Regions from separate parts of the Hydrotalea sp. AMD genome, predicted to be linked through region 2. Evidence: riboswitches for the same ligand, from Rfam matches in the RefSeq annotation. Region 2 holds a riboswitch; the other holds the start of a gene.
What was found. A riboswitch is a leader RNA that binds a small molecule or an ion and turns the genes downstream of it on or off. The one in region 2 is predicted to bind cobalamin.
Positions count from the first base shown of each region.

Region 1: linked by a shared signal. The riboswitch ahead of EO766_RS14285 (TonB-dependent receptor plug domain-containing protein) and the one ahead of metE (5-methyltetrahydropteroyltriglutamate--homocysteine S-methyltransferase) in region 2 are both predicted to bind cobalamin.

Region 1 is NZ_SCKY01000021.1:52,789-62,061, forward strand. Features, by position in the region: gene EO766_RS14265 (trans-sulfuration enzyme family protein) at 1-966, opposite strand, end outside; gene EO766_RS14270 (APC family permease) at 984-2,327, opposite strand; gene EO766_RS14275 (hypothetical protein) at 2,520-2,801, opposite strand; gene EO766_RS14280 (TMEM175 family protein) at 2,970-3,113, opposite strand; cobalamin riboswitch at 3,210-3,400, shown strand; gene EO766_RS14285 (TonB-dependent receptor plug domain-containing protein) at 3,534-5,468, shown strand; gene EO766_RS14290 (DUF6580 family putative transport protein) at 5,484-6,089, shown strand; gene EO766_RS14295 (ABC transporter substrate-binding protein) at 6,141-7,088, shown strand; gene EO766_RS14300 (cysteine-rich CWC family protein) at 7,075-7,290, shown strand; gene EO766_RS14305 (bifunctional adenosylcobinamide kinase/adenosylcobinamide-phosphate guanylyltransferase) at 7,287-7,802, shown strand; gene EO766_RS14310 (Dph6-related ATP pyrophosphatase) at 7,802-8,545, shown strand; gene cobT (nicotinate-nucleotide--dimethylbenzimidazole phosphoribosyltransferase) at 8,532-9,273, shown strand, end outside.
Region 2 is NZ_SCKY01000014.1:101,231-110,503, reverse strand. Features, by position in the region: gene EO766_RS11620 (PAS domain S-box protein) at 1-491, opposite strand, end outside; gene EO766_RS11615 (flavin reductase) at 875-1,351, shown strand; gene EO766_RS11610 (TIGR03643 family protein) at 1,348-1,596, shown strand; gene EO766_RS11605 (NAD-dependent epimerase/dehydratase family protein) at 1,723-2,205, opposite strand; gene EO766_RS11600 (Crp/Fnr family transcriptional regulator) at 2,246-2,602, opposite strand; gene EO766_RS11595 (hypothetical protein) at 3,501-4,286, shown strand; gene EO766_RS11590 (hypothetical protein) at 4,366-4,551, opposite strand; gene metE (5-methyltetrahydropteroyltriglutamate--homocysteine S-methyltransferase) at 4,691-7,018, opposite strand; cobalamin riboswitch at 7,193-7,383, opposite strand; gene EO766_RS11580 (DUF3050 domain-containing protein) at 7,721-8,530, opposite strand.

The DNA of each region.
Region 1 (9,273 bases), on a different contig from region 2:
TATTGTTTCAAGCGCTACCGGCTTTAAAACAAGGGTACACAAGCCACAGGCGCCTTTCATTTGTTGCTGCGCCAATTCAAACTGTGGAAAATTACTGTCGAACGGAAAGATAACCGATTCAACCATGGGCTCCTTTTTTAAATAACCAATAACCTGTTTCGTGGTTTGTGTAATATGCGCTAACCGCATGGGCAATGTTCTAAGGCCGCGAATTAACAACCAGGCATTAAAGGGCTGTATACCACTGCCTATATTCATATATTCACTATTAAAAATGCGTTGAATCATTGCGCTGTTACTACTTAAAACACCTGCTACCACATCACTATGTCCGCTAATGTATTTAGTAGCCGATTGCAGGCTAATATCAATACCCATTGCAATGGGTTGCTGATAAACGGGTGTACAATAACTGTTGTCGATAACGGTAACAATATTGTGCCGTTTTGCCAATGCTGCAACAGCACGAATGTCCTGCAGTTCATACGTCCAGCTATTGGGCGATTCTAAATAAAACAATGTGGTATTGGGCTGTAGTGCATTTTCCCAATTTACAATAGCTGTTCCATCAATATAGGAATGCGTAACACCAAAACGGGGTAAAATTTCTTCAAACATTTTTCTTGCCCAGGTATACACACCTGCTACACTTACAATATGACCACCTGATTTTACATTGGCCAACACTGCTGCAAAAATAGCTGCAGCACCACTGTTAAACACCAAACAATCTTCCGCACCATCTAATGCAGCTAGTTTTTGTGTCAGCATTTTAACTGTGGGATTTAACCCACGGCTATAGAGCCAGGTATTGTATTCATCAGCAAAAGCTTCACGCAAATCCGCCACCGTTTTAAAGGAAAAATTAGAAGTTTGCACAATGGGTGGAGCCACCGCCCTGAAGTAGGCCTCATTATCTTCGCCCAGCTCATTTAAAATGTATGATAAAGAATAAGTATCTTCCATAGCAATTCAATAAATATTTAAATAATGGTTTCTTTTCGGTTTTGTTGTTTTTTATGAAACAGAAAATACAATGCAATAAATCCAGCCAATACCAAAATACCAACCAGCGCTGTATCAGGACTGTGAATAATAATGCTGATACAAACAAACACATAGGCAGCAATAAAAATAAGCGGCAGTAATGGATATAATTTCATTTTATATATTCCGGTGCCATCTAAGTGTTTTGTTTTTCTTCTTAAAATAAAAATGGTAGCACTGGAACCCACCATACCAAACGAATCTAAAAAAATAGTGAAATTTAAAATTCTTTCAAAGGTTTGGGCAAAGAATAAAATTACAATACACATTGCAGCAAATACCGTTAAAGAAACAGTTAACACCTGATTTTTATTATTTTGAACAGCAAATGCTTTAGGCAATGAACCTTCATCACTCATTGCATACATGACTCTTGGATTGCTAAGCAATAAGGCATTTACATAAGAAAGAACACCCACAAACAAAAAGAATGAAAAAATTTCAGCACCTCGAATGCCAAATACATTTTGAATTAACACATAAGCAATTTCTGTTTCATTTTTCATCTGATGAAAACCGATAACCCGATAATAACTCAGGTTTACCAATAAGTACAATACAATAATGATGGTAATGCCCATAAAAATACCACGGGGCATATTTTGGGCCGGCTTGTTGATTTCATTACCAAAATTGATGGTTTGCTGATAGCCTCCATAAGTAAACGATACAGCTATGAGACTAATCCCTAAACTTTGAATCCAGCTCATATGTGGAGTGCTATCAGCCATAACACTTGCTGTTGCTACTGCCTGATGATATGGAAAAAACAAGGCCGCAATGAGTACCACTATCATTCCTATTTTAATTAGCATTAAAATATTTTGAGCCTTTGCACTCATACGCAAACCCATTAAATTAATACCATAAAACACTAAAATAGCCCCGGCACTGATAATGGCTTTATCAATATCCGTCCACTGATGACCGGGAAACAATTTTGTAATATAACCACTTCCTATTAATGCAACGCCACTTAGTGATGCAGCATTGCTGATTAAAATGATACAGTTAATGGCAAAGGCAATACTAGGATGATAGGCTACTGAAAATATTTTATAATACCCGCCGGTAACCGGGTAACGGCTACCTATTTCCGCATATGTTAAAGCACCACAAAAAGCTATCAATCCACCCAATATCCATGCAGTAAAATAAACAGATGGCGTAATGGCATCCTTGGCAGAAGTAGCGGCGGTTCTGAAAATACCCATTCCAATTACCAGCCCTACTACAATCATGGTAAAGCTAAACAAATTCAGTTGTTGTTTTCCCTGCATGTTGCTAAAGTATGGCACTCAATATAGTAAAGAAATCAATGAAACACAGAAAAAGCTGTTCATTCTATAGGCCACTTTCTATCCATGCATAAATAGCAGGATAGATACCACCCTAAAAACCGACCCATGAATTGAACATAAAGCATCATTTTCCGGCAATAAGCAATGGCACATATCTGTTCAAAAAACAGCTCAATATATTGGTTTAGAAGTTGAGATGATTCTTTTTTCAATACGCCTGTCCGGCACAATCCAAATAACAGCTACTACCCCATATAAAAACAAAGCCACCCAGGCATTCCAAAATCCAACTGCAATGGCAATAATATAAATATAAACTGAAACTTTTCCCTTAACATCATTGTTTATGACTGCAGCTAAAGCAGCCTCTTTTCCATGCAATGCAATTAACGTACGAACCAAAATAAAGTAAGCAATGGCATTCATTAATAACACAAAGCCATACAATACCACCGGTAAACTTTCAAAATGATTTCACCATCCATCCCGACACAAATGGTACCAATGACAACCAAAAAAACAAATACAAATTTTCAATAATATTTTACCGTTTACAAGCGCAACACTTTGCATTAAATAAATGGTGGTGGTTACTCCAGTAAATTCCAATATAAATAAAACTCAAATATAACTTAGCAATACCGGCCATATTGCTTGTAATGCACTAAATGTAGCAGTATGTGGCACTTTAAACTCTAACACCATTATGGTAATAATTATGGCTATTACGCCATCGCTAAAAGCTTCCAATCTTCCTTTTCCCATGGTGAATCATTCGGTGAAAAAATGAAATTAAATAAAAAATGTACAATTCAAAGCAATTACTATTTTTGCCTTGTATTTGGTTCTTTTTATTGCATTGCAAGCCATTCTTTCAACGGTATGCATTGTGATAGAAGGATTAAAAGGGAAACCGGTGTAATTCCGGTGCTATCCCCGTAGCTGTAAGGGCCTCAGTAAAAGAGAAAGCGATAACAACCACTGTTCCTAAAACGGAATGGGAAGGTGCTAAAGCCCCAAGCCAGAAGACCTGCCAGATACAGCCTCATTGAAAAATGAGTTTGTCATTCACGGCTTTCGGGTGAAAAGCATGGAATGTAAAAGACTGTCTGCAGCAGTCGATTATATTTCTCCGTTTTTTTGTTTTCCTGAAAGCTCATTGTTTCATTTTAAAAACAATCAACAATGAGCAAAAAATTAACGCTCCTTCTTACATCCATAGCTTTGGGCTATGCAGCTTTTGCACAACAAGACTCTATGGCCACCCGCCAGTTAAACGAGGTGGTAGTAACCGCTTCTAAAACACCTATTAAAGAATCAGAAACGGGTAAAATTGTAACCGTAATTGATCAAAAAACCATTCAAAACCATGCAGGCAGCAGTTTAGCTGCATTGTTGAATACACAGGCAGGTTTTTTTATTAATGGCAGCAACAATGCATTGGGTACTAATTTAGATTTGTACTTCCGTGGTGCTTCTGGAGGCAATATGTTAATTGTGATTGACGGAGTGCCGGTGTACGACCCCTCACAAATCAACAATTCATTCGACCTGAATAATATTCCTTTAGACCAGGTAGAACGTATTGAAATTCTGAAAGGCGGACAAAGTACTTTATGGGGCAGCAATGCCGTTGCAGGTGTTATTCAAATTTTTCTAAAAAAAGAAGCCAAAAAGAAAATGGCCCTGAATGCCAACGCATCTTATGGCACTTATAACACTTTCAATAGTGGTGCCGGCATTAGCGGCTCGCTTAAAAAATGGGATTATTTGGTGCAGTACAACTACATTAAAAGCGCCGGTTTCCCTGCTGCTTATGATAGTACGGGTAAGCAGAACTTTAAAAAAGATGGTTTTGAGCAAAGCAGCGTAATGGCTGAAACCCGTTACCATTTTTCGCCTTCATTAACAGCAAAAGCGTTTGGCAATTTTAGCCATTACCAAACCGATTTACCTGCCGGTGCTTTTACCGATGAAAAAGATTATACCCTTAACAATAAAAATAATTTGGGTGGACTGGCATTAGATTTTCAACACAAAAAAGTAAACTGGACTTTACAGGGAAGTTACCAGCAAACCAACCGCCATTATGTAAACGACAGCACTTATGTTTCGAGCCCTTATTACAATTATTCGAACCAGCAATATAACGGCAATACCACTACGTTAGAAACCTTTGGCAGTATCCGTTTCCAAAAACATATTCGCCTGGTTTCGGGTATTCAGTACCAACATCAAAACACCAGCCAAAGCTATTTCAGTACCGGACCTTACGGACCCTACACTTCTGAACTGGGACAAGACAGCGCCAATGTTAACCAGCTTTCGGCGTATGCCTCTTTGCTGTTGCTGAATATTCATGGGTTTAATTTTGAAGCCGGTGGCCGCGTTAACCACCATTCCATTTATGGTAACAATGCAACTTATACCCTTAATCCCTCATTTGTAATTGATGAAAATACCAAGTTATTTATTAACATTTCATCAGGCTATAATATTCCTTCGTTGTATCAATTGTATAGCGCTTATGGCAACAAAAATTTAAAACCTGAAAGCAGTACTACTTATGAAATTGGACTCCAAACCCAAAGCACAGATAAAAAAATGAGCCTGCGCCTTGCTGCATTTAAAAGAGATACCAAAAACCTGATTATTTTTTATACCGATGCCAATTACAACAGCTACTACATCAATCGCGACCAACAACACGACTATGGCTTTGAAGTAGAAAGCAATACACAAATTGGTACAATTGGCACCTGGAGTAATAATCTTACCTATATTGACGGGCATGGCATTCAAAATGGTGTTAGTGTAAACAACCTGTTCCGACGTCCTAATTTTGTGATGAACAGTGTACTTACCCTTTCGCCCGTAAAAGGCTTTACCATTGCACCGGCCTTTAAATACGTAGGTACTCGTTTAAAAGGGCCTTATGATATTGGACCTGATTTACAGCCCGCTTATTATACTGTTGACTGTTTTATCAGCTACCGGGTTAACAAACAAATTCGCCTGTTTACTTCGCTCAACAATATTACCGACCAACAATATTTTGATATTGTAGGCTATAACAGCAAACGCTTTAATATGATGACAGGGGCTTATTTTAACTTTTAAATTAAAACAATCGTTATGTCTATTCAAAAATTCAATCCGGCAACAGCAATTGTATTGTTGTTTATTTTATTAGCCGCTGCTTTGCGTATTTGGAATGCCGGCAGTACCCTATCGCCTTTGGCCAATTTTACGCCCATTGGTGCCATGGGGCTATTTGGTGGTACTTATTTCAATCAGCCCTGGAAAAAATATGCATTTCCTTTAGGTGCTCTTTTTTTTAGTGATGTGATAATGATGCATACCATTTATGCAGGTTACGGTAACGGGTTGCTGTACAAAGGATGGATATACACTTATCTTGCATTTGCAGTAATTGTTTTAATAGGCACATTGATTAAGCATGTAAAAATGAGTACGGTAATCACCGCGGCATTTGCGGCTGCACTGGCACACTGGATTATTACAGACTTACCCGTTTGGTGGTTTGGTGGATTAGATATCAGAAACGGCCAACGCTTACAGCGCAATTGGGATGGGTTTGTTCAATGTTATGTTCAGGCTTTACCCTTTTTAAGGAATATGCTGGTAGCCAATATTGTATACGGCGCCATTTTTTACGGCAGTTTTGAATGGCTGCAAAAAAAATATCCGGCCTTATCAGTGCATGCGGTTTCAAAATAATAAACGTACAGGGCTTGCTGCAGTAGCCCTGTTTTTTCTTAAACCCATACTATGCTAAAAATTGTTTCCTTTTTGCCGGCCGCCACACAAATGATATATGATATGGGCCTCGACCATATGCTCTATGGTATTACCTTCGAATGTCCTGAACCTGCCCTTTCTCAAAAACCCAAAGTGGTTCGCTGTGTTTTAGAAGACAACCATTTAAGCAGCACTGAAATTGATACTATTTTTTCTGCTGCGAAAGCATCGGGAAAAAGCTTGTATTATGTGGATGAAGATTTACTCCAACAAATAGAACCCGATATTATTTTTACACAGGATGTTTGTGAAGTATGTCAGATTGATACGGCCTGCACTGCCGCTGCCATTGCCCGATTGAAGAAGCAACCACAGTTAATTGCCTTAACACCGCAAACACTGCAGGATGTGTATCAAACTGCCATCACTATTGCTACTGCCATTGGTAAAGAAGAAAAAGCATATCAGTACCTGGCACAGCTGCAACAAACCACAAACCATATTTTAGATAAACTTCGTCAGCACCAAATGCCGCTTAAAACCGTGGCATTGTTGGAATGGATACAACCCATTTATAATTGCGGACATTGGATTCCTTACCAGATAGCCATGGCCGGTGGCATAGACATGCTCAGCCATCCCGGTGGCGATTCCATTGTTACCCCCTGGAGCAAAATTGTACGTTACAATCCGGAAATTATCATCATTGCACCCTGTGGCTTTTCCATTCATCGTGCAAAAGAAGAAATACATCTTTTAACTCAATTTCCGGAATGGAATGGTTTAAAAGCAGTACAAAACCGGCAAGTTTATCTGGCCGATTTTGATTTGTTTACCCAACCCAGTGCCGGAACACTTGTTAACGGTATTGCCTTGCTGGCAGCATTATTTCATCCCCAATTATTTCAGATTCCTGCATCATTGCAACATAAATATCTTCAGCTTTATCCCCAAACCTTTGCTTATGCCACACCATGAAGAAAAATTATGCGCCCGCTGCCAGCAACCTTTTGAATGTAAAGTGGGCGATATAACCCATTGCCACTGCACTGAAATTACATTAACAGATGCGGAAAGATCTTTCATTGAAAACCGTTACAGCGATTGCCTTTGCAAAGCATGTTTATTGGCACTAAAAAACAAATATATTTTATTTAAAGAAAAATATTTTTTACCATGATTATTTTAATAACCGGTGGAGCCAGGAGTGGCAAAAGTAATTATGCGCAAAATCTGGCATTAAATATGAGTAACAGCCCGGTTTATGTTGCCACGGCTAAGGACTGGGGAGATGATTTCACCGAAAGAATTCAACACCATAAAAATAACAGAGGAAAAGAATGGATGAGTTATGAAGAAGAATTTGAAGTGAGCAAACTGCCTATTCAGGAAACAGTTGCAGTAATAGATTGCATTACGCTATGGCTTACCAATTTTTTTATCAAAAACCAAAACAATATTGATACAGCACTAATAGAATTTAAAAAAGAAATAATAGCCATCCATCAAATGCCGGGTACTTTTATCATTGTAAGCAATGAGATTGGAATGGGTGTTCATGCAGAAACGACCATTGGCAGAAAATTCACGGATTTACAAGGCTGGGCTAACCAATTCGTTGCCTTACTGGCCGATAAAGTGATTTTTATGGTGAGTGGTATTCCTGTAATCATAAAAGAAACAAATCAATAATGGCACATCTATCTGTTTTTAACTGGAGTGGCGGCAAAGACAGTGCATTGGCACTTTATAAAGTTTTTCAAAATACTGAATGGCAGGTTGGCGCATTACTTACCTCTGTAAATCAAACTTATAATCGGGTGTCTATGCACGGTGTTAGAAGTATATTGTTAGAACAACAGGCTGCCGCCATTGGCATACCGTTAGTAAAATTATTACTGCCAGAACAACCTGATATGGATACCTATAACAGACTGCTCACCAATACCATGCAACAATTCAAAGCACAAGGGTATACCCACTCCATTTTTGGCGATATATTTTTAGAAGATCTGCGCAACTACAGGGAAGAAAAATTAGCAGCAGCCGGCTTTCAGGCACATTTCCCTTTATGGAAACGCAACACTATTGAATTGGTGCATGAGTTTATTGATCTCGGCTTTCAATCTATTATCGTTTGCACAAAGGCAGAACTGTTAGATGAAAGTTTTGCAGGCAGAATCATTGATCATGATTTTCTGAAAGACCTTCCCGCAAATGTTGACCCATGTGGCGAAAACGGTGAATTCCACAGCTTCGTTTTCAATGGCCCTATTTTTAGGCAACCCATCCCGTTTACCATTGGCGAAAAAGTATTGCGGACCTACAACGCACCTAACAATGCAAGTAACCCCTGTTCATCACAAAATCATCAACAAAACCAGATGGGCTTTTGGTTCTGCGATTTAATTCCTGCTAACCATGGAACTATTTGATGTATTCAATAAAAGAAGAGATACCCGGCATTTTACCAATGATGTTGTTCCGGATATGGTATTAGAAAAAGCACTGCGGGCAGCACACATGGCTCCATCTGTTGGATTAAGTGAAGCCACCAAATACTATTTGCTATTAGAGCAGCATATCAAGAATGCTATTCACGAACTATTTCAAAGCGAAAACCAAAAAGTTGAAGCAGAACTTTTACACAACACTGCTCTGTTACAACAGTACAAAAAATTAAAACTGGAAGCAATTAAAGAATCGCCCGTTGGATTAATTATTACAACTGATTATAGTGTACTGGAAAAATTTACCATTGGCATTTCAGGCACTGCCGATACCCTGCAATGGAGCAGTGTTTGTGCTTTACAAAACCTATGGTTATCATTAACTGAAGATGGATTTTCACTCGGTTGGGTATCTATTCTAAATTTTACGGCATTTAAAAATTTACTGAATATACCGGCGCATGAATACCCATTGGGATATTTTTGTATTGGGAAACCGGCAACCGATTATGGACAACAACCCATGCTGCAAAAAGATGGCTGGAAGTCCAAATCAAAAAATTCGGAAGTAAAAGAAATTAAACAGTTATATCCTACTGCAAGTAATGCTGCAAACTTTCAATTCAGTAAAATTGCCGGAACAAACAATACTTTGCTCAAAGAAGCACTCATCAAAAAAACAAATGGCAAAACCAAACCCGTAGGTGCATTGG
Region 2 (9,273 bases):
CCCAGTAATGCTTCACTTTTAATTTCGGCTGAAGCATTGATAGCAGTAATGTTTAGGTTACGGTCTAAAATTATAAACGACTCATCTGTATTATTTAAAATGAGCTGCATTTCGGCCATTAATTTTTGGGTAACTGCAGCATGTTGTTGGCGCTCGGAAATATCGGCAATAATAGCCGATGCCCTTTGTTCGCCAGAGGTAGTTGTAAACAACCGGGAATGCATTTCAACAGGAAATTTTTCCCCATTGCTTTTTATGCCGATAAACCGGCCCTTCACCAATCCGCTTTTAGCTCGTTGTTCATACAGTTCAGCAAATCCGGGCATGTTTTCATCTATCAACCGGCTACAATGCATACCACGTAAGGCTTCTAAACTATAACCAAACATTTCGGCAGCTGCATGGTTAGCCTCTAACACCGTACCATCGGGTTTCGACAGAAAAACGGCGAGCGGTGCGTGTAATATAGTTAGATGATACATTTCTTGCATACACAAATCCTTATAGGATTGGATAAACGCAATATAATACGCTTTTATCTCCTTTAACGTTAAAGGTATTGCGTGAATATATAAAAAAATGCAACTTCATGAAAAAATATATAAAAATGAGTGAAACCACTTACCGACTCCACCAAAAACCAAATTCAATCACCTTATCATTAGTTCCGCATAATTTTATACAAATTATAATGTTTTAACATGATGATGTATTTACTGATACTTTACCACACAACAGCCATATCATCCTCTTTCTATAACTATTCGTTTTGCGGTATGAACAAAATACCTATTTAACAGTTGATATGTAACTATGGTGAAGACCTGGTAATAAAGCACCACTACCAACATATATGCTTTTAAAATTTTGAAATATGCAACGACCCTGGAATTTACCCAGTTTTCCCGTTTACAGTTTTGCTACCTATATGAATCATGCTGTAAACATGAACATTTGTACATATGTTACCCCGGTTAGTATGCGTCCGAAATTATACATCGTAGCATTATATCATAATACCCAAACCCTGCAATGGATGCAAAAAACAGATGAAGCCGTTTTACAATTATTGAATGAAAATCAATACACATTGGTACGTAGTTTAGGCCAAAAAAGCGGCCTCAAATTCAATAAACAAGAATGGCTAGAAAAAAAACAACTGTTAACCTACTGGAATCAATTTAAAGTATTGCATGGTGCTGCGGCCTATGTCCGGTTAAAAAAAATAAATACCCTTGATACGGAAGGTGACCATGTTTTATTTCTATGTAAAGTGTTGCAATATCAATCACTATCGGCCAATATCTTAACCACAGCTATTCTATCCAATAAAAAAATCATTAGCATATGACGCAACAGGAAACAGACCGCATTTTTGAAATGAACTGGGAAGACAGAACCCCTTTTGAAGCCATTGCTTTTCAATTTGGATTAACCGAACAGGATGTAATTGCATTGATGTGCAGCGAACTAAAGCGCAGTAGTTTTCATCTTTGGCGCAAACGTTTAAACAACGGCATCAGTAAAAAGCACGTACACAAGCGCAACACCGGTATAAACAGGTTCAAAAGCAAACTACAAAAGCAAATACCCTGAATAAAATCAGTAAACGATAAGGCGTTTAAGCACCATACATTCCATTGTGTGTGATGAATGTCCTTGCTCCTCAAATATAGCCAACAACTTACCCAATACAATCATATACAAAAAATTGTTAATTCTTTAAATACCGTAAAAATCAGCAGCCCTTCCAATTGTGGCATTCATATTCCCTGCTTTCACTTCCTCCATTAAAGTAGTTGCTAAATGGGCACTCACTTCCACTTTTACACTGCAGGGATTATAGGGTGTATCTTCATGTATAGCACCATCTACTTTTCCATACATGTACACATTGTCTAAAAATATCAGTCTGGCCCCGGATATTTTAACCGCATATATTACATTGTGCATAATAACCGGCCATTGTGCTTTCCAAATATTTTTATCATAAGGCAGGCCTGCAGTTAAATAAACGGTATGGGCACCTTTTACTGCTTCCAAAACTTCAACAGCATGCAACAAATCTGCTTTTTTCCAGGCCACATTCGGAAACTTGGCATTCACCGGCCTACGGCTCACCAATTGAACGGGTTGTTGATGTTGTAATAATTCGCGAGTTAGCACATTGGCAACGGCGCCGCCGGCTCCTAGAATGGTATGCATATCTTTTTTTGTTCCCACAAAACTCGTCCGGATGGCCGTACTATTCCGTTAACAAAAGATAAGAAATCGATTGATGTATCATAATACAATTGAATGCATACTTATTTTGCATTGGCAAACTAAATATCCTGCGTCTTATGCGTGATAAGGAAACGGGTGTAATACCAATATATTTGGCAATATAATGCTGTGGCATTCGCTCCAGTACATCTTTTCCATACTGCAACAAGTCTAAATACCGTTCTTCAGGATTTTTTAAAATGAATAATTTAATCCGATCTTCAAAACATACCAAATAATGTTCAGCCAATAATCGGTCAAACCGTTCCATTTTATATGCCAATAACGGATGATTCAGCAACAACTGCATATTCTTGTAACTGATGGTAATGAGCAAGCTATCTTATCTTCCAAAGCCTGTATATAATAATACAAGGAAGGTTGTTAGGTTAAATAACTTTTAAAGGAAGTAACAAAATGCCGTTCAAAAATAAAATAGCCGGTAATTTCTTCACCGTCTTTAATATTGTAATAGCGCACAGAGCCTGACACAATAAACCCAAGATTGGTGCACACTTTATGCGGTTCTGAAAAGTAACTTTTCTTTTTAGGTCATTATTGTCCGGCAAAACTTAACTTAAAAATAGCTATAATCCTTTGCTGTAAAGAATTACAGGCTAAAAAATGGTTGTTTCAAAATTGGAGGGAGTACCCCATCTTTTGAAATCGGCTGAAATATGTTTCTGTAAAGGGTTTGAACCATTATTTTACAATTTTTGTCGGACAACAATGATTTTTTAAATATAACTTTTATTTAAAGAAATTGTTGTTTTTCTGGTAATTTTCTGCATTTCGACCAGGTTTTTCACCGACTATTGTGTATAAAAGTCTCTCCTTTGAGCTTCGTCATCAATGCGGGAAAATGAACAATTGCAAATACTACCCATCTGCTGAATATAGTCTAATTTATAGCTTCGGTTATTTCATCCTGTTTTGCACTTTATTCATCAGCACTTACAATACGTCAACGGAATGGTTGCCTTCTGATATAATATTACAACATACAAATATAAAATTATATAATTCAAAAAAAGAAAAATATCATTTGTAAAATTGACCGGGTGCTAAAAAGGCTGCAAATCAAAAACGAGAAATCCTGCAACAGGTTTAATAAACTTTAAAATAAATTAGGAATTTCCAAATTATTAATCTATCTTACCATTAACATTTTTTTAACAGATTTACGCACCTTCTTTTTTATACCAACCTTTTCTTTAACTGCTAAATTTGAATTTATGAAAAAGATGCTTGTATTTATATTTTGTTTATCAGTCACTTTTATTAATGGACAAACAAATAAAAAATGGATGTTTAATTCCGGCTTGGATATTGGAGCATGGTGGGGCGGAACAGGAATTTCTTCTTTAAAAGCAACAGATAATCCTGTATTAACGGGTGATTTAAAAACACAAATAGCATATACTGGCGATCTATATATAGAATGGTTACATAGAAAATACAAAAGCTCTGGTCCGGATTTTGGGCTAAAAACAAAATTAGTATGGGATTATTTTACAGCAAATAATGCGCAGTCGGGCAATAGTTTAGAATCTTTCACACTAAACTATATATCTGCTCCGGTATTATTTGAATATTGTATTTCCTTTAAAAATAAAGTTACAAGTGCCCGCTATATAGCACCCTCATCTACTACACAAACCTATATTTACAGTCATTCATATGGAGATAATATTGTAAGCAACACTACGGTCAATCCGGGTGGGTATAGTCCAGGCGGAGTTCCATTTTCTGATGCAATATTTTTGTATGCCGGGCCATCCATTAATTTTCTCGCTAAAGCTTTTCACAATCAAAATGGCAACGAATATGTTTTAAACAATAACCAACTAAATTCATCGTATGTTGGGTTTGTAGGTGGTGTATGTTTATATCTTTTTATGATTAATATAGATATATCATATCAAAGGGGTTTTACAAGTATTTATAATAATTCAAATGTTGTATTAAGTGGATTCTTAGTTAGACTGGGTTTTAACTTATCGAGAAGAAAATTTAATTAGTTGTATACACCTATCCTATATACAGGCAGTTTGCACCTATATTTTTCTATAGGTGAAGCAGGATGTAAAATGACTACATTTACAATTTCAACAATCCTTCCCTTACTGTATCGGCCATAGCGTTACTGTGTCTGTATGCTGCCTTTTCTGTAATACCTATATTGATGGGCATTGTGTTAGTGTGGCCATAAGTTGCATAAAAATAGGCACAGGTATAGCCACAGCACATTAATGCTTTTGATTGATGCATGTTAGTGTACTGCACAAAAAGCGAAAAATTTAAAACAACTCATACAATCATATAAACAAATAGCAGTATCAATTGACTATGATAAATAATATTTAATTATTTAATAAGTTATAATTAGGTAATTACAGTATGCAATTACCTAATTATCAAATTATCAATTTTTAGGTTGATGGACAGATAATCGCAACTCTTTTGCAGCATTTACCATTTCTACCAATGCTTTTTTTGTTTCATCCCAATGCCTTGTTTTCAGACCGCAATCAGGATTTACCCATAGTTTTTCAGCAGGTATAAACGCTTTTGCTTTTTCCATTAATGCTATCATTTCTGCTTTAGAAGGAACCCTTGGCGAATGAATGTCATAAACACCGGGACCAATTTCGTTGGGATATTTAAAATCGGCAAAAGCATCCAGCAATTCCATTTGTGAACGACTGCATTCAATTGTAATCACATCGGCATCCATGTCGGCAATATTTTGAATGATGTCGTTAAATTCAGAATAGCACATATGTGTATGAATTTGTGTTTCATCATGTACACCACTTGCCGATATTCGGAATGCTCCAACAGCCCATTGTAAATATTCCTGCCAATTTTCTTTTCGTAATGGTAACCCTTCACGAATGGCTGGTTCATCTATCTGTATAATTTTTATACCTGCTTTTTCCATATCCATTACTTCATCACGGATGGCAAAAGCAATCTGTTTACAGGTTTCACTGCGTGGTTGATCATTACGAACAAAACTCCATTGCAAAATAGTAACAGGGCCTGTAAGCATTCCTTTAACACATTTTTGGGTTAACGATTGAGCGTAAGAAGTCCACCGCAATGTCATTGGTGCAGGGCGGCTTACATCGCCATAAATAATTGGTGGCTTTACACAACGGCTGCCATAGCTTTGTACCCAGCCGTCTTGGGTAAATGCAAATCCGTTTAATCGTTCACCAAAGTATTCCACCATATCATTGCGTTCAAATTCTCCATGCACCAATACATCAATACCCATTGCTTCCTGCCAACGGATGGCCTCTGATATTTCTTTTGCAACTAAATCATCGTATTGCTCTTGTGTAATTTCGCCTTTTTTAAGCTTAGTCCTCCAACTTCTTACCTCGGCAGTTTGTGGAAATGAACCGATAGTAGTAGTGGGGAACATGGGTAATTGCAAGGCTTTACGTTGCTTAATTTTTCTCAAAGAAAAATCATTGAAGCGCTGTGTATCTTTTTCAGTAATAGCAGCAACACGTTGTTTTACGCTCTGATTGTGAATAAGAGTTGATATTTTCCTACTTTGATGTGCCTCCATATTTTCCTGCAATTTTAAAATTGCATCTGCCTGATGTTCCTTATTTGCCAATTGTTTCAGCGTTACCACTTCGTCAATTTTTTGTTTTGCAAAGGCAAGCCACTGTTTAATTTCAGGTTTTAATGTTTTATTGTTTGTTTCTAATTCCAGATCGCAAGGTGAATGGATTAATGAACAAGAAGGAGCAATCCAAATCCTTTCTACTCCAATTATTTTAACTGCTTTATCAATTAATGCAAGCGACTGCTGAAAATCATTTTTCCAAATGTTTCTGCCATCCACTAAGCCTAATGAAAGATTGGTTTTTGTTTTCACAAAATCAGTTGCTAAGATATCGTCTAACTGTGATGGGCAGCGTACCAAATCAAGATGTATTGTTTGCACAGGAAGGCTTAATACGGTTTGTAGATTTTGCCCATAACATTCAAAATAGCTTGTTAAAATTATATGAAGGCCGGGTAATTTATTCTTTATTTTCTGATATGTTTTTACAATAATTTGTTGTTCTGATTGGCTCAAGTCAAGTGCTAAACAAGGTTCATCAAATTGGATATAGTGGGCATTAGCATCATCTAATTTTTTCAATATTTCCAAATAAACAGGCAACAGTCTTTCGATGAGTTCAAGCCTGTGAAAGCCTTCTTCTTTTTCCTTACCCAAAAGTAAGTAAGATACTGGCCCCAGTAGTACAGGCTTTGCCTGAATACCATTTGCTTTTGCTTCTAAAAACTCATTTAACACTTTATTTGAATATAAAGTAAATTTTTGAGTGGCAGTAAATTCAGGAACAATGTAATGGTAGTTGGTATCGAACCACTTAGTCATTTCCATGGCAGTAACATCATAGCCATCTTTTTGGTACCCTCTTGCCATTGCAAAAAGCAAATCAATGTCTGGCAATTGTTTTGTTTCCATCAATGAATGATACCTTTCCGGAATTGCTCCAACCATTAAGCTGATATCCAATACATGGTCGTAAAAAGAAAAGTCATTGCAAGGTATCAGGTCAATACCTAATTCTTTTTGTAATTGCCAGTTTTGCTGGCGAATGGTTTTACCTGTTTGCAGTAATTGCTGTACAGGAATTTTGCCCGACCAATATTGCTCGGAAGCTTTTTTGAGTTCACGTTGGCTGCCTATCCTCGGGTAGCCTAAGTTGTGTGTTTGCATTTTTTGATGCTTTTAAAATGATGAAATCAGTTTAAAGCTCTTTTGCTAAACCTCATAATGTTTTGTAGAAGAAGTGAAAGAAATGGTATGCACACAATGAATCCTGCAAGAGTCAATAATCCTGCAAAATAATGGGCACATCAATTCTGACTGTCTGCTTCATTCCACGAAAGCATTGTCAACACGGTAAAGGCAGGTCTCCTGACTTGTAACATTTTTACCGTCCTTCCCATCTCGCTCAAGGCAAAACAGTGGATACACAAGGGTAAAAATTTAACGTTACTTACAGTTGCGGGACAGTTTGTGATTTGCACACAATTCCCTATTAATTTACGTTAAGTAAAACCTTTTCCGTTTGATGAAGAAATGTAGTAAAGAACTATTTGAATACAAATATATTATAACTTTCTATTAAAATTTCATCTCTGCAATTTTACCCTAAATCAAATCAAGCCATACATGTGTTATCGATTAGCCTTTCTTTTGTTTTTTTTGTCAACTTTAGTATTATTGTTCCTACTATTGTGACTATATAACATAAAACTTTTATTTAGGGTTTTATCCTTTTAACAGCAATTGAATATAACATTCATTCCGAAATCAATACCTTTAAAAATGAATGGTTGGTAATATTAACGGTTATCACGATAGCAAACCATTATTTATTATTTATGTCTGAAGCATTTCAGCTTACCTGCACCATTATTCTGCTTTTACAACGTTTAAGCTGGCAGTTGTTGTTGGTACCATTATTTGTTTATAAACGCCATCCCACAGGCTGATACGCTTTTGTAAAGAGGTAATAATTGCCTGTTCTGCTTCTTTCCAACGTTGTTCATCAGTACCACATAAGTTTGTTGTCATTTGCAGGGCAAGCTGGCTATGGTGGTTGCCGTCAACTTCAATGTGCCTTTCCAGATAATATTTGAAAATTGAGATACTTTGGGGAAAGTTTTTATGTATATCATTAACCATTGAAACAAACATCCCCGGAATTAAATCTTCGCGCCCAAATGTAAAGATGGCTGATTGCAAATAATCTTTTTGGCTGTTAATGATTTCAAATGTAAAGTCAACAAATTCACGTGCTGCTGACGGCACCTCAGCTGCTGCAAATGCAGTAACCATATTACCGGTATTTTTTAACACGCGGATAAATGTTTCCATTGGCTTAGTATCGGCGCCACATTGCTGCATGGCATCCAAATAAAGTTCAAAATGACTTTTTCTATGGCCAAAACTATCCATATCAGACTCTTCCCCCACTACTATTTCATTGATAAGGTATCTTGTATCAGCAGCACCTTTGGGAAACCAGGGGATGGCAGTACAGGTTAAATTGTTTTGCAATGTCTTTAATAATGACATGAAGTCCCAAACAGCAAAAACATGATACTGCATAAAAACCTTCAGGTCATCCGTATTTCTAATGGCTGCATATACTTTATGCTGCATGATTTGTTGTCTGTAAGGCTCTATTGCCTTTTTTATATGCGCTATTGATTCGTTCATCTTTTAAATGTATTAGTTTTATTAATTATTTAAATTAAGTATGCATTGTTTTTTTTGAAGCATGCAAAGTAATGAACAAATCATCTGCACAAAAATTTAATTAAGAGTAGGTAGATAAGAAAAAGCTATCGATCAATTGATACGCCCATGCTGCAATAAAGATGATAGTAAACTTAAGTTGATTGTTGGTTCCTATGAGGCCAACAGCACACAAATAATTATGTTAGGCAAAATTTCTTTCATTTATTTTGATGAATCTACAATTAATGATAGACAAATTCAAAAATGACATCACTATTTTTTATCAAATAATTTTTCTGCGAGTTCAGCGGGAAAAAAATCTTCCGCAGATAGCGCTGATGGATCAATCATTTACATTTTAATCCAACTCCCTGCCCTTTGCGCCTATACTTTGCGGGCTTTGCGTGAAAAAATAAACCATAACAGTAACAGAGGATTACACAGAAAATTTTTTACTTATTTTTAAAATCAACCTATTCTGTAGTTCATCTGCGGATTCATCGGAAAAATCATCTCCCACAGATAAAGCTGATTTACGCTGATGAGAGTTGGTTCATTGTCATTTCTATGCATTGCTGAATACATTTATTTTATTCTTTGAAAAAAATGCCGATATCCGTCCGATACCGGATGATCATCACAAATCAATTGATTATTTTGAATAGAAAAAGCTGTTCCATTTGGCCCAAACCATAGCTTGCCGGATGTAGAATTGAGGAGAT